Regions from separate parts of the Nocardioides secundeburneus genome, predicted to be linked through region 1. Evidence: predicted binding sites of a transcription regulator. Region 1 holds the regulator's gene; the other holds the start of a gene.

Evidence for each region. The regulator HrcA, encoded in region 1, represses chaperone genes, less so after heat shock. The targets are predictions, from matches to a motif close to TTGGCACTCGNNNNNNNCGAGTGCCAA.
Region 2: groES (co-chaperone GroES) is a predicted target of HrcA. The motif match lies at 1,439-1,465, and genes of this name have one in related genera.

Annotation. Positions count from the first base shown of each region.
Region 1 covers NZ_JBDUUE010000003.1:178,014-185,389, forward strand. The annotation lists gene ABFT23_RS08930 (DUF3097 domain-containing protein) at 1-226, opposite strand, end outside; gene ABFT23_RS08935 (hypothetical protein) at 263-463, opposite strand; gene ABFT23_RS08940 (MBL fold metallo-hydrolase) at 504-1,376, opposite strand; gene ABFT23_RS08945 (hypothetical protein) at 1,401-2,150, opposite strand; gene hrcA (heat-inducible transcriptional repressor HrcA) at 2,335-3,354, shown strand; gene dnaJ (molecular chaperone DnaJ) at 3,400-4,551, shown strand; gene ABFT23_RS08960 (16S rRNA (uracil(1498)-N(3))-methyltransferase) at 4,551-5,291, shown strand; gene ABFT23_RS08965 (SDR family oxidoreductase) at 5,322-6,059, opposite strand; gene ABFT23_RS08970 (MmyB family transcriptional regulator) at 6,160-7,029, shown strand; gene ABFT23_RS08975 (winged helix DNA-binding domain-containing protein) at 6,998-7,376, opposite strand, start outside.
Region 2 covers NZ_JBDUUE010000007.1:242,103-249,478, forward strand. The annotation lists gene ABFT23_RS19850 (cobalamin B12-binding domain-containing protein) at 1-272, shown strand, start outside; gene ABFT23_RS19855 (class I SAM-dependent methyltransferase) at 239-1,414, opposite strand; gene groES (co-chaperone GroES) at 1,590-1,883, shown strand; gene groL (chaperonin GroEL) at 1,992-3,614, shown strand; gene ABFT23_RS19870 (hypothetical protein) at 3,915-4,460, shown strand; gene ABFT23_RS19875 (hypothetical protein) at 4,464-5,027, shown strand; gene ABFT23_RS19880 (GNAT family N-acetyltransferase) at 5,109-5,978, shown strand; gene guaB (IMP dehydrogenase) at 6,006-7,376, shown strand, end outside.

The DNA of each region.
Region 1 (7,376 bases):
TGCCCTCGAGCAGGAAGCCGGGGCCGAGGGGGAAGGTGCGCCGCTTGCCGCGACGGTCCTCGAGCGTGAGGGTGTCGAGGTCGCGGTCGACGGCGACGACCTCGCCCACGAAGTCGGTCATCACCTCCTCGACGACGACGCCGAGGTCGGCGGTCGCCTCGGTGGCGCGGCCGCGCTTCGGGACGCGCCAGTCGCCGCTCAGGACGTCGGTGCCGTATCGATCCACCTCGCCGACGCTAGGGCGCGGACCGGGGCGCGGGCGTCAGGACGCGCCGTCGTCACCGTCCTGTGACCCGGTCGACCGGTCGTCGGACTGCTCGGGCCGCTTGCCGTCGGTGAGCAGGTCGCCGACCGTCTCGTTGTCGCCGAGGCCGTCGGCGAGCGGGTTGTCCTCGCCCGGGCGCACGTCGTCGGGCAGCTGGTCGTCGTCGATCGCCTCGGGCGCCGGGTCGGTCTCGCTCATCTCGCGACCGTAGGCCGCGCCCGGGCGCCGTCGCCTCACCTCAGAGCAGGGGAAGTCGCTTCTGCGACCGGGGCAGGTGCTCGTAGCCGCGGACGACGGCGTCGGCGAGGTAGCGGGCCGGGAACGGCCACTGCTCGGCCGCGCCCAGCGCCTCGTCGACCCGCACGCCCCGGCCGGCGAGGTCGCGGATCGTCTCGGCGACGATGCCGATGTCGTTGCGCTGCTGCTCGACGAACTCGCGGTCGACGACGGTGCCGTGCCCGGGCACGACGACGGTCGACCGGGTGCAGAGGCCGAGCACGACGTCGAGGGTGAGCGGCCACTCGAGCGGCCAGCACTCGGCGCCGAAGCCGGGGGTCGCGTCGCGGTCGGCGGACTCCTCGATCAGGTCGCCGGCGAGCACGACGTCGGCGTCGGGCACCCGGACGACGGCGTCGCCGGCGGTGTGGCCGCGCCCGGGGTGGACGAGCTCGACGTAGCGGTCGCCGAGGTCGAGCACGCGCGCCGAGGAGAACGTGTGGTCGGCGACCACGATCTCGGTGGCCAGCACCTCGGCGCGGTGCGGGTCGGCGGCCTCTCCGGCCTCGGCCTCGTAGAGGGCCTGGACGCGGCGTCCGGCCGCGAGCGTCGACTCGGCCGCGCTCTCGTGGGCGTGGATCGGGACGTCGCCGTAGGCCGCGCGCAGCGTGGCGTTGCCGAAGGTGTGGTCGAAGTGCTCGTGGGTGTTGACGACCTCGACCACCTCCCCGGCACCGAGGGCGCGGACGTCGTCGACGACCTCACGGGCCGCCTCGGCGGAGGCGTGGGTGTCGACGACGAGCAGGCCGCGGTCGCCACCGACGACCGTGACGTTGACGTCGAACCAGGGGTAGCGCGCCACCCAGACGCGGTCGGCGATCTCGGTGAAGGGCACCCGGCCGTTCTAGCAGAGGCGGTTCTAGCAGAGCCCGGCGTGCAGCTCGCCGCGCAGCAGGTCGCCGAGGTCGTCGGTGCTGGTGGCCGCCCGTGGGAAGCGCAGCCGGGTGCGATGGGCGCCGGTGACGTCGACCCACTGCACCTCGACGCCGGTGGCGGTCAGGCCGCTGAGGGAGACACCGACGACCTCGGCCAGGCGGGTGCCGGTGGTGGTCGAGACGGCGCGGCGCAGCTCGTCCTGGTGGCACAGGTTGGCGTGCTCGGCCGAGCGCTGCAGGTAGCCGCGGTTGAGCACGTGGGCGGGGGAGCGGAAGGCCGCGACCGGGACCCGCACCTGGTCGCCGCCGCGCTGCGGGCGGCTGAGCACGACGACGTCGACGACGAGCACGACGGTCTCGCGCACCTCGGTGCAGCACTCGCAGGCCTCCTGCCCGCGGCGCTCGAGCCGGCCCCCGAGGGTGAGCACGGCGTCGCGGTCGGCGGAGGCGGCCGGGCCGAGGCCGCTCTCGAGGGTCAGCAGCGCGCGGCGTCCGCGGGCCGCGGCCTCGACGAGGCGGGTGCCGGCGGGGCTGGAGAACGTCGGCACGCCGGCGATGTCCTGCATGCCGAGCTCGCCGCGGCCACCCTCGGTGGGGTCGCCGAGGTCGCCGAGCACGTCGTCGACGCCGTCGACCACGAGGTTGACGGCGGCCGGGCACGCGAGCACGGCCCGGGCGGCCGCCGCGAGCAGCGCGGGGTCACCGGTCGAGGTGTGGTGGTCGAGGCTGGTCATGCGGTCTCCTCCGGCGGCGGGACGTCGCGCGAGGTAGGTCGCGGTGCGCAACGTAAGGCAAGCCTAACCTTGGCGACGGACGACGTCCACCCGGGTTCCGCAGGACGGTAGGCTTGGCACTCGACGTCTCGGAGTGCCAGGCGTCGTGCGTCAGGTCGTCCGTCGTCGAGCCCGGGAGGTCACCGTGCAGGAGGAGCGCCGCCTCGCGGTCCTGCGGGCGATCGTGCAGGACTACGTCGCCACCGAGGAGCCGGTCGGCTCCAAGGCCCTCGTCGAGCGCCACGGGCTCAACGTCTCGCCGGCCACCGTGCGCAACGACATGGCGGCCCTCGAGGAGGAGGGCTACCTCACCCAGCCGCACACCAGCGCCGGCCGCGTGCCCACCGACAAGGGCTACCGCCTCTTCGTCGACCGGCTCGGTGCGGTCAAGCCGTTGAGCGTGGCCGAGAAGCGGGCCATCGCGAGCTTCCTCGACGGCGCGGTCGACCTCGACGACGTCGTCAGCCGCAGCGTCCGCCTGCTCTCGCAGCTCACCCGCCAGGTCGCGGTCGTGCAGTACCCCGTGCTCAGCCGCTCGACCGTGCGCCACGTCGAGGTCGTCGCGCTCGCCCCCGACCGGCTGCTGGTCATCCTCATCCTCAGCACCGGCCGCGTCGAGCAGCGCGTCGTCGACCTCGACGCCGACCTGCCCGACGACGACCTCGCCCGCCTGCGCAGCCGGCTCAACCTCAGCGTCACCGGCGAGGTCATCGGCGCGGCCGTCACCGCGCTCGGCGACCTCGCGGCCGCCGACGAGCCGCACGACGCCGCCACCGCGGCCGTCGTCCAGGTGCTCGTCGACGCCATGAGCGACCACCGCTCCGACGAGCGGGTCGCGGTCGGCGGAGCGGCCAACCTGGCCCGCTACGGCGACAGCTTCGACTCCGCCGTCCGCCCGCTGCTCGAGGCGCTCGAGGAGCACGTCGTGCTGCTCCAGCTGCTCGGCGAGGCCTCGGCCTCGGGCACCGTCACCGTGCGCATCGGCGCCGAGGGCCCCATCGAGGAGTTCGCCTCCACCAGCGTCGTCACCACCGGCTACGGGCCCCACGACGACGCCCTGGCCACGCTCGGCATCGTCGGGCCCACCCGCATGGACTACCCCGGCACCATGGCCGCCGTGCGCGCCGTCTCCCGCTACGTCTCCCGCATCCTCGACGAGTCCTGACCGGACCCGCCCCGCACCACACCGCGAACCACCCGAAGGAAACCCGTGCCTCAGGACCCCTACGAGCTGCTGGGCGTCGCCCGCGACGCCGACGCCGACACGATCAAGAAGGCCTACCGCAAGCTCGCCCGCCAGCTGCACCCCGACGTCAACCCCGACCCCGCGACGCAGGACCGCTTCAAGGAGGTCACGGCCGCCTACGAGGTGCTCTCCGACCCGCAGAAGCGCGCCGCCTTCGACCGCGGAGGCGACGCGTTCGGGGGCTTCGCCGGCGGTCAGGGCGCCGGCTTCTCGTTCACCGACATCATGGACGCCTTCTTCGGCGGCCAGGGTGGCCCGGGGGCCGGACGTGGACCCCGCTCGCGGGTGCGTCGCGGCCAGGACGCGCTCATCCGGGTCGAGATCGAGCTCGCCGAGGCGGCGTTCGGCGTCTCGCAGGAGCTCAAGGTCGACACGGCCGTCGTGTGCACCACCTGCCACGGCGACGGCGCCGCGCCGGGCAGCCACCCGGTGCCGTGCGAGACCTGTCGCGGGCAGGGCGAGGTGGCCCACGTGCAGCGCTCGTTCCTCGGCGAGGTGCGCACGCTGCGCCCGTGCGCCGCGTGCCGCGGCTTCGGCACGATCATCCCCGACCCGTGCCGCGAGTGCTCCGGCGACGGCCGGGTGCGCTCGCGCCGCACGCTGACCATCAAGATCCCGGCCGGCGTCGACACCGGCACCCGCGTGCAGCTCGCCGAGGAGGGCGAGGTCGGCCCCGGCGGCGGCCCGGCCGGCGACCTCTACGTCGAGATCCACGTCGCGCCCCACGAGACCTTCACCCGGCACGGCAACGACCTGCACTGCACCGTCACGCTGCCCATGACCGCGGCCGCGCTCGGCACCACGCTCACGCTGCCCACCCTCGAGGCCGACGTCGAGGACGGCGCCGGCTCGGGCGTCGAGACCAGCTTCGAGCTCGAGGTCCCCGCCGGCACCCAGTCCGGGGCCGAGACGGTGCTGCGCGGCCGGGGTGTCCCCGGGCTGCGCGGTGGTCGCGGCGACCTCGTCGTCACCACGATCGTCGAGACGCCCGGCCGCCTCGACGCGCGCCAGGAGGAGCTGCTGCGCGAGCTGGCCCGCCTGCGCGACGAGGAGCGGCCCACCGGCCAGGTCAAGGCGCAGCAGAAGTCGGTCTTCGGGCGCCTGTTCGGCCACTGATGTCGCTCCCGGTCCACCTCGTGCCGTCGCTCGACGGCGTCGCTCCGGGAGCGAGGGTCGTCGTCGACGGCGACGAGGCGCACCACGCCGTCGCGGTGCGGCGCATGCGCGTCGGCGAGCGGCTCGTGCTCACCGACGGCGCCGGCACGTCGGTGGTCGGTGAGGTCGCCGGCGTCGGCAAGCGACGACTGGAGGTGACCGCCGCCGAGGTGTCGCACCACCCCCGCCCCGAGCCCGACGTCGTCGTCGTGCAGGCCCTGCCGAAGGGCGATCGCGGCGAGCTCGCGGTCGAGGTGCTCACCGAGATCGGGGTCGCGACGGTCGTGCCGTGGGCCGCCTCGCGCTCGGTCGCGGTCTGGAAGGGCGAGCGGGCCGAGAAGTCCCTGTCCCGGTGGCGGGCCACCGCCCGCGAGGCCGCCAAGCAGGCCCGCCGCACGTGGCACCCGAGCGTCGTCCCGATGGCCACCACGGCCGAGGTCGTCGACCTCGTCGCGGGCGCCGACCTCGCCGTCGTGCTGCACGAGGCCACCGACGCACCGCTGTCCGCGCTCGCCGTGCCGGCCACCGGGCGGGTGGTGGTGGTCGTCGGCCCCGAGGGCGGGCTCACCGACGACGAGGTCGTGGCGTTCACCGACGCCGGGGCGCACGCGGTCCTGCTGGGCGCCGAGGTGCTGCGCACCTCCACCGCGGGCGTGGCCGCCGTGGCCGCCCTGCTCAGCCGGACGCCGCGCTGGGGCTGACGACCGCCGACCGACCCGGCTCGCTCACGCTCAGGCCATGCCGCCGTTGGCGCGCAGCACCTGGCCGTTGACCCAGTGCCCGGCGGGCGAGGCGAGGAAGGCGGCCACCTCGGCGATGTCGGACGGCGTCCCGAGCCGCTCGAGCGGGTTCTGCTGTGCCAGGTCCGCCACGAGCTCGTCGGACTTGCCGTCGAGGAACATCTCGGTCGCGGTCGGCCCGGGCGCCACGCAGTTGACGGTGATCCGGCGCCCGCGCAGCTCGCGGGCCAGGATGAGCGTGATCGCCTCGGTCGCGCCCTTGCTCGCCGCGTAGGCGCCGTAGGTCGGGAACTGGGTGGCGACGACGCTGGTCGAGAAGGTCACGACGGAGCCGTCGTCGCGCAGTCGGCGTGCGGCCTGCCGGGCGACGACGAACGTGCCGCGGATGTTGGTGCGGTGCAGCGCGTCGAGGTCGTCGAGGTCGAGGTCGGCGATCGGGCTCAGCACCATGCGGCCGGCGGCGTGGACGACGACGTCGACGCCGCCGCCGAGGGCGTCGGCGGCGTCGAAGAGCGCCGCCACCGCGTGCTCGTCGGCCACGTCGGCCTGCACGGCGGTCGCGGTGCCGCCGGCGGCCTCGATCTCGGTGACGGCCGACTCGGCGTCGGCCCGGTTGCCGGCGTAGCCGACGACGACGGCCAGCCCATCGGCGGCGAGGCGGGTGGCGACCGCGCGGCCGATGCCGCGAGAGCCGCCGGTGACGATGGCAGTACGGGTGTTCTCGGTCATGGCTCCACCGTGCCGCCCCGCCACCGCACGGAACAGACGGCGCTCACCCAGGGGACGACGTCCCCTCCCTCGGGGCCGCCGGTCGCGGCACACTGGCCGGGTGGACCTCCCCGAGCTCGGCCGCTTCCTGCGCTCGCGGCGCGACCGCATCCGCCCGAGCGACGTCGGGCTGCCGGTCGGCCCGCGCCGCCGGGTGCCGGGGCTGCGGCGCGACGAGGTCGCGGTGCTGGCCGGGGCCTCGGTGGAGTACTACATCGAGCTCGAGCGGGGTGCCGGCTCGCAGCCGTCGGAGCAGATGCTCGCCGCGCTCGCCCGGGCGCTGCGCCTGACCCGCGACGAGCGCGATCACCTGTACCAGCTGGCCGGCCGGCCCGTGCCGGCCGGCGGGACGTCGTCCCACGTGCACCCGAGCCTGGCCGACCTGCTGCAGCGGCTCGACGGCACCCCGGCCCAGGTCATCACCGACCTCCACGCCGTGCTGCTGCAGAACGACCTGGCCATCGCGCTGCTCGGCGACGCCTCGGTGCACACCGGCGCACGCGCCAGCTTCCTGTACCGATGGTTCACCGACGTCGAGGCGCGCGAGCTCTACCCCGTGGTCGACCACGACCACCACAGCCGCACGTTCGTCGCCGACCTGCGCGCCGCGTCGTCCCGGCGGGCCGCCGACGACCCCGAGGTCACCGACCTGGTCGCCGAGCTGCAGCAGCGCTCGCCCGAGTTCGCGGCGCTGTGGGAGCAGCACGACGTCGGCTTCCGCCGCGCCGAGCGCAAGCGCATCGTGCACCGCGAGCTCGGGGTGCTGGAGGTCAACTGCCTCAACCTGTTCAGCGACGACGGACGTCAGCGCCTGCTGTGGTTCACCCCGGCCCTCGGCACCGACAGCGCCGACCGGCTCGCACTGCTGAGCGTCGTGGGCACCCAGGACCTCGGCGGCCTCAGCGCGCCAGCAGGGCCTCCACGCGGCTGATCTCGTCGTCGAGCCCCGACCGCTCGCGGGGTGTGAGGTCGCGCAGCGTCTCGACGACCTGCACCCGCCCGTCGACCGCCCGCCAGAGACCGACCAGCCAACCGTCGGCGAACAGCGTGCAGGCCGAGCCGCCGTTGGGTCCCGACCAGGCCTCGCGGCTGCCGGGCGGCGTGACCCGGTCGCGACGGGCGTGGCTGAGCCAGACGTTGTCGTACGTCCCGAGCAGCCGTACGGGGGCCGGGGAGTCGTCGTCCTCGAGGACGCCGTCGGCGACGTCGACGAGCGGGCGGCCGTCGTCGTCCTCGTGGTGCACCAGGTCGTCCATCGCCGCCACGACCGGACCGAGC
Region 2 (7,376 bases), on a different contig from region 1:
GGCCCGACCTGGTCGGGCACGTCGACCACGTCGTCGGCTGTCTCGCGGCCTCCGTCGTCACCGGCGACGAGACGATCGTGATCGAGGTGCGCGACTGGCTCACGCAGGTCGTCGAGGCCCGCGGGGGCGAGCGCGCCGTCGTGGGCGACGTGTGGTCGCTGCTCGCCGTCCCGCTGCGCGGGCACCCCTTGTCGCGGCTGCACCTGGCGGCCGGGGCGCCGGCCGCGGCGGAGTCGTCTCAGAAGGGCTCGACCAGCAGCGCGGTGCCCTGACCCGACACCCGGGTGAGCACGATGGTCGCCTCGGCGTCGCCCTGCAGGGCGAGGCGCTTGCGCAGCTGCTCCGGCACGACGTCGACGCCGCGCTTCTTGATCGTGAGCCGTCCGACGCCGCGTTCGCGCAGGGCCGCGCGCAGCTGCTTCTCGCGGTAGGGCAGGTGCTCCAGCACCCGGTAGCCGCGGGCGAACGGCGTGCGGAACGAGGCGTCGGCGGTGACGTAGGCGATGTGCTCGTCGACGAGCCCTCCCTCGACGCCGGCGGCGACCGCCGTCACCAGCCCGGCGCGGACGACGGCGCCGTCGGGCTCGTAGAGGTAGGCGCCGACGCCACGGACGCCGACCGCCGCCGGCCCCGGGTCGTCGTCGTCGGTGAGGGTGGCGAGCCCGGTCGCGCCGATCACGGTGGCGCGGCGGGCGGTGGTGGCGAGCCGGCCCGACCAGAGCGCGGCCTCCTTCACCTCGCCCCGGTCGCTGACCCACTCGGCCTCGACGCCGCCGGGCACGAGCGCGTGCGGGATGCCGGGGGCGACCTTGACGCACGAGTCGCGCGCCAGCAGCGTCTCGACGAACGACCACGGCGGCGTCCAGTCCTCGGCGCGGAAGGTGCGACCGGCGCCGGTGCGGCGCGCCGGGTCGGCGTAGGCGACGTCGAACGGGCTGGTGTCGACCCGCGTCGCGTCGGCCACCTGGACGGCGCCCGGCAGGCCGAGCGCGGCGAGGTTGGCCTCGGCGACCGCCACCCGCACGGGGTCGAGGTCGACGCCGGCGCAGGTGATGCCGGCCTCGGCGACGGCGACGAGGTCGCCGCCGATGCCGCACCCGAGGTCGACGTGGGTGCGGGCCTCGAACGCCGTCAGGCGCGCGGCGCGGTGCCGCGCGACGCTGAGACGCGTGGCCTGCTCGAGGCCGTCGGGCGTGAAGTACATCCGCGCCGCGCTCGGGCCGAGCTTCGGCTCGGCGCGCCGGCGCAGCTCGACCTGGGTGAGCGCTGCGGCGACCCGGTCGGGGGAGTCCTGCCGCCGCAGCTCGGCCTGCACGCGCAGCGGCTCGGGCTCGACCGCCGCGAGCTCGCCGGCCCGTGCCAGCAGCTGCTGGCCGTCGTCGGTGAGCAGCCATTGGAAGGCGTCGAGGTCCACCCGTCGAGTCTCGCAGGGGTGCTCCTGGCACTCGCACCTGGGGAGTGCTAGTTTCGGTGCTGGCACTCTCGCCCCGAGGGTGCCAGCGCTTGCGACGTACGACCCCCGCGACGGCGTACACCCGCAGGCCCCCTGTCAGCCCGAGCACAACACCGAAAGTGGAGGTTGATCCGAAGTGTCGGTCAACATCAAGCCTCTCGAGGACCGCATCGTCGTCAAGGCCCTCGAGGCCGAGCAGACCACGGCCTCCGGCCTGGTCATCCCGGACACCGCCAAGGAGAAGCCGCAGGAGGGTGAGGTCATCGCCCTCGGCCCCGGCCGCGTCGACGACAACGGCAACCGTGTCCCGCTCGACGTCGCCGTCGGCGACAAGGTCATCTACAGCAAGTACGGCGGCACCGAGGTCAAGTACGCCGGCGAGGAGTACCTCATCCTCTCCGCCCGCGACGTCCTCGCCGTCGTCTCCTGATCCTCAGCGATCACTCCGGGTCGTGTGCCTCTGGCCGGTCTCCTGACCGGCCGCGGGCACACGACCCGTTCTGTTCCACCCACCGTTCTGCCTAGGAGCTAGTTCCTCATGCCCAAGATCCTGGAGTTCGACGAGAACGCCCGCCGCGCGCTCGAGCGTGGCGTCGACGCCCTCGCCAACGCCGTCAAGGTCACCCTCGGTCCCAAGGGCCGCTACGTCGTCCTCGACAAGAAGTGGGGCGCGCCGACCATCACCAACGACGGCGTCACCGTCGCCCGTGAGGTCGAGCTCGACGACCCGTTCGAGAACCTCGGCGCCCAGCTGACCAAGGAGGTGGCCACCAAGACCAACGACGTCGCCGGCGACGGCACCACCACCGCCACCGTGCTCGCCCAGGCGATGGTCCACGAGGGCCTGCGCGCCGTCGCGGCCGGCGTCAACCCGATGGGCCTCAAGCGCGGCATGGACCTCGCCGCCCAGGCCGTCAGCGACGCCCTCCTCGAGTCGGCCCGCGAGGTCGAGACCCGCGACGACATGGCCTCGGTCGCCACCATCTCGAGCCGCGACAGCCACATCGGCGACCTGCTCGCCGACGCCTTCGACAAGGTCGGCAAGGACGGCGTGATCACGGTCGAGGAGTCCAACACCATGGGCACCGAGCTCGAGTTCACCGAGGGCATGCAGTTCGACAAGGGCTACATCAGCCAGTACTTCGTCAGCGACCCCGAGCGCATGGAGGCCGTCCTCGACGACCCCTACATCCTCCTGCACCAGGGCAAGATCAGCTCGGTCGCCGAGGTCCTGCCGCTGCTCGAGAAGGTCATCCAGTCCGGCAAGTCGCTGTTCATCCTCGCCGAGGACGTCGACGGCGAGGCGCTCTCGACGCTGGTGGTGAACAAGATCCGCGGCACGTTCAACGCCGTCGCGGTCAAGAGCCCCGCCTTCGGCGACCGCCGCAAGGCGATGATGCAGGACATCGCGACCCTCACCGGCGCGCAGGTCGTCGCCCCTGAGGTCGGGCTCAAGCTCGACCAGGTCGGCCTCGACGTCCTCGGCACCGCCCGCCGCATCGTCGTCACCAAGGACAACACCACGATCGTCGACGGCGCCGGCGACGCCGCCGAGGTCGAGGCCCGGGTCGGCCAGATCAAGACCGAGATCGAGTCGACCGACTCCGACTGGGACCGCGAGAAGCTCCAGGAGCGCCTCGCCAAGCTCGCCGGCGGCGTCTGCGTGATCAAGGTCGGCGCGGCCACCGAGGTCGAGCTCAAGGAGAAGAAGCACCGCATCGAGGACGCCGTCTCCGCCACGCGCGCCGCGATCGAGGAGGGCATCGTCCCCGGCGGTGGCTCCGCGATCATCCACGCCGTCTCCGTGCTTGCTGACGACCTCGGCCTCACCGGCGACGAGGCGATCGGCGTCCGCGTCGTCCGCAAGGCCGCCGACGAGCCGCTGCGCTGGATCGCCGAGAACGGTGGCGAGAACGGCTACGTCGTCACCACCAAGGTGCGCGAGCTCGGCCTCGGCCAGGGCTACAACGCCGCCACCGGCGAGTACGGCGACCTCGTCGCCCAGGGCGTCCTCGACCCGGTCAAGGTCACCCGCTCGGCGCTCATCAACGCGACCTCCATCGCCGCGATGCTGCTGACCACCGAGACGCTCGTCGTCGACAAGCCCGAGGACGAGGACGACGACGCCGCGGGCGGCCACGGTCACGGCCACGGCCACTGATTGATGGCGCGAGCGGAGCTCGCGCGTGGCGCGCCGCCTGGAGCGACCGCGCCGCCCCACGTCCGGGGCACGCCCTGCGCTCGCAGGGCTCGCTCCGGGCGACCCCGGCCGCGAGCCGGCGCGCCCGCGCGGCGCGCCGTGCAGGTGGCTGAGGTGAGCTGAACGAGGTCACGAGGGCCCGGTGCTTCGGCACCGGGCCCTCGTGCGTGCCCGGGTGTGCGGAGTTGCCGATACGGGCGCGCGGGGCGCAGGGGGCGTGCCAGGCTGAGCCGGGTCGGGTCCGAGAGCCGGGGAGGGTGCATGGACGACGGGGACGAGGCGCGCCCACCGCGACTGCTCGTCGCCCTGCTGGCCTTCCTGCTGCTCGTCGTCCTGGCCACGGCCGGGGTGCTCGTCCACGACCGCACGAGCGAGGCGGCGGAGGTCGGGGCCGAACGACCGGCCGACATCGGCCTCGCCGGGTGGCAGGACGACGACGCGGGGCGCGCCGTCGTGGCGGCGCGTCGGGCGGCGACGCGCTACTTCAGCCTCGACCACCGGCACGTGCGTCGCGACCTGCGCCGCATGCGCGCGCTCGGCACCGCCGGGTTCGTCGAGCGCTTCGACGCCCAGTCCGAGGCCGTCGCGCGCCGGGTGCGCCGCGATCGCCTGCAGCTGGTGCCGGCGCTGCCCGACGACGGCACCGCCACCGAGTACCTCGACCCGGCGCGAGCACGGGTCCTGGTCGCCGTCGACGTCACGATCCGCAGCAGCGCCGGCGAGCGGACGACGCGCTACCGCACCCGGGTCGCCCTCGACCGGGTCGACGGCGACTGGCTGGTCGCCGCCCTCGACGAGGTGGCCTAGGCGATGGCGTTGCTCGGCGACCGACGCGTCTCGGTGCTCCTCGCGCTGGTGCTGGCCGGCTCGGCCCTGTGCGTCGGGCTCGCCCTCACCCGCCCGACCCCGGCCGGGGCCGGCGACCCACCGGCGGCGGTCGGCGGGCTCGGCGACCCGCCCTACGAGCCGGCCGCCCTGCGAGGCCCCGGGCGCGCGGCGCTCGAGGCCGCCGTCGTGGCGGTGCCCCTGACGCTGCGCTACGACCACCGCGACCTCGACGTCGCGCTCGAGGCCGCGACCGACCGCATGACGCGGCGCTACGCCCGGACCTTCACCCGGGTCTTCGACGAGCGGGTGCGTCCGTTCGCCCGCCGCCGGGCCGCCGTGGCCGAGGCCGTCGTGCGCGGGGCCGGCGTCGTCCGCGCCCCGGACGACGAGCACGTCACGTGCCTGGTCTACGTCGACCAGCTCCTCCTCGAGGCCAAGGGGCGGGCCGACGACGCCGAGCCCGAGGTGCTCGGCCGCAACCGGGCCTACGTCGAGCTCGTGCTGGTCGACGGCGAGTGGCTCGTCGACGACCTCCGGCCCCTGTGACGGCCCCGTCGTAGCGGCGACGAAACGCCGGTGACGTCGTCGCGCAACCCGGCCCCGTCACGCTGAGGCATGGTGTGGCGAGTGCGTGCGACGCTGCCGGATCGTCCCGGCACGCTGGCCGTGCTCGCGCACGAGTGCGGCAAGGCCGGCGTCAACATCCTGGCCCTGCAGGTCTTCCCGGACGACGAGCAGGTCACCGACGAGCTCGACGTGCGCACGCCCGAGGGCTGGGGCCCCGACGACGTCGTCGACCTCCTGCACCGCGCCGCCGCCACCGACGTCCTCGTGCTGCCGTGCACCGAGGAGGCCCGGCTCGACCAGCCGACGCGCTACGTCGAGGCGGCGCGCGCCGTCCTGGCCGACCCGGCGTCGTTCCCGCACGTCGTGGCCCGGCTCTTCGACGCCGACGTGCGGCCCGGTGACGCGCCCGAGGACGTGATGGAGCTGCAGGTCGACGACGTCCAGGTGCAGGTGCGCCGGGTCTCGCCCTTCACCGCGGTCGAGCGCGCCCGGGGCGCCGCGGTGGCCGCCCTCGTCGGCGACGTGCTCGACCGCGAGCGCCGGGCGTCGGTGCCGCGCGGTGCCGCGGCCATGGGGCGGGGTGTCGACCCGGCCTACGTCGTCGACGGCGGCCGCGTCACGACGCTGGCCGACGGCGTCGCGATCGGCTTCGCCCGGGTGACGCCGACCGGCGAGCCGGGCCTGTCGGCGATCGAGATCGAGGTCGACCGCGCCCACCAGCGCCGTGGCATCGGCACCCGGCTGCTCGGCACCGCGGCTCGCCTGGCCCGCGGTGCCGGCGCCGAGCAGGTGGTGCTGACGACGGCGCACGACAACCGCGCGGTCCTCCCGATGGTCCTCGCCGCCGGGCTGCGTGGGCGCATCCGGATGTCCGGCGACGTGCTCACGGTGCGCATCGTCGTGAGCGGGCTGCGGCCGCTCAAGGGGTGACCCCGGAGGCTTGCGTAGACTCGGGGGGTGGAGGTTCCAGAGAAGTTCGCCGCCCTCGGTCTCACCTACGACGACGTCCTGCTGCTGCCGGGTCATTCCGACCTCGCCCCCGACGAGATCGACACGACGACGCGCCTGACGCGCGAGATCAGCATCAAGGTGCCGATCATCAGCGCTGCGATGGACACCGTCACCGAGTCGCGCATGGCCATCGCCATGGCCCGCCAGGGCGGCCTCGGCGTGCTGCACCGTAACCTGTCGATCGACGACCAGGCCTACCAGGTCGACCTCGTCAAGCGCACCCAGACGGGCATCATCTCCAACCCGGTCACCATCGGCCCCGACGCCACGTTGGAGGAGCTCGACCGCATCTGCGGCGAGTACCGCGTCTCCGGCCTGCCCGTCGTCGACACCGACAACCGGCTCCTCGGCATCTGCACCAACCGCGACCTGCGGTTCACGCCGGTCGCCGAGTGGGCCACCACCAAGGTCGACGAGGTGATGACCCCGATGCCGCTGGTCACCGGGCCGGTCGGCATCTCGCGCGACGACGCCACGCTCCTGCTGCGCCAGCACAAGCGTGAGCGGCTGCCGCTCGTCGACGACCAGGGCCGCCTCGCGGGCCTCATCACCGTCAAGGACTTCGTCAAGGGCGAGCAGTTCCCGCTCGCCTCCAACGACGGCCACGGCCGGCTCATGGTCGGTGCCGCCATCGGCTACTTCGGCGATGCCTGGCTGCGCGCCACCACCCTCATCGAGGCCGGCGTCGACGTGCTCGTCGCCGACACCGCCCACGGCAACGTGCGGATGCTCCTCGACATGGTCCAGCGGCTCAAGTCCGACCCGGCCACGAAGCACGTCCAGGTCATCGGCGGCAACGTCGGCACCCGCGAGGGCGCGCAGGCGTTCGTCGACGCCGGCGCCGACGCGGTCAAGGTCGGCGTCGGGCCGGGCTCCATCTGCACCACCCGCGTGGTCACCGGTGTCGGCGTCCCGCAGGTCACCGCCGTCTACGAGGCCTCGCTCGCCTGCAAGCCGGCCGGCGTCCCGGTCATCGCCGACGGCGGCATGAAGCACTCCGGCGAGATCGCCAAGGCGCTCGTGGCCGGTGCCGACGCCGTGATGGTGGGCTCGCTGCTCGCCGGCTGCGACGAGTCGCCCGGCGACCTCGTGTTCGTCAACGGCAAGCAGTACAAGGCCTACCGCGGCATGGGCTCGCTGGGTGCGATGTCGAGTCGCGGCAAGAAGTCCTACTCCAAGGACCGCTACTTCCAGGCCGAGGTGACCAGCGACGACCAGATCGTGCCCGAGGGCATCGAGGGTCAGGTCGCCTACCGCGGCCCGCTCGCCAACGTGGCGCACCAGCTCATCGGCGGGCTCAACCAGTCGATGTTCTAC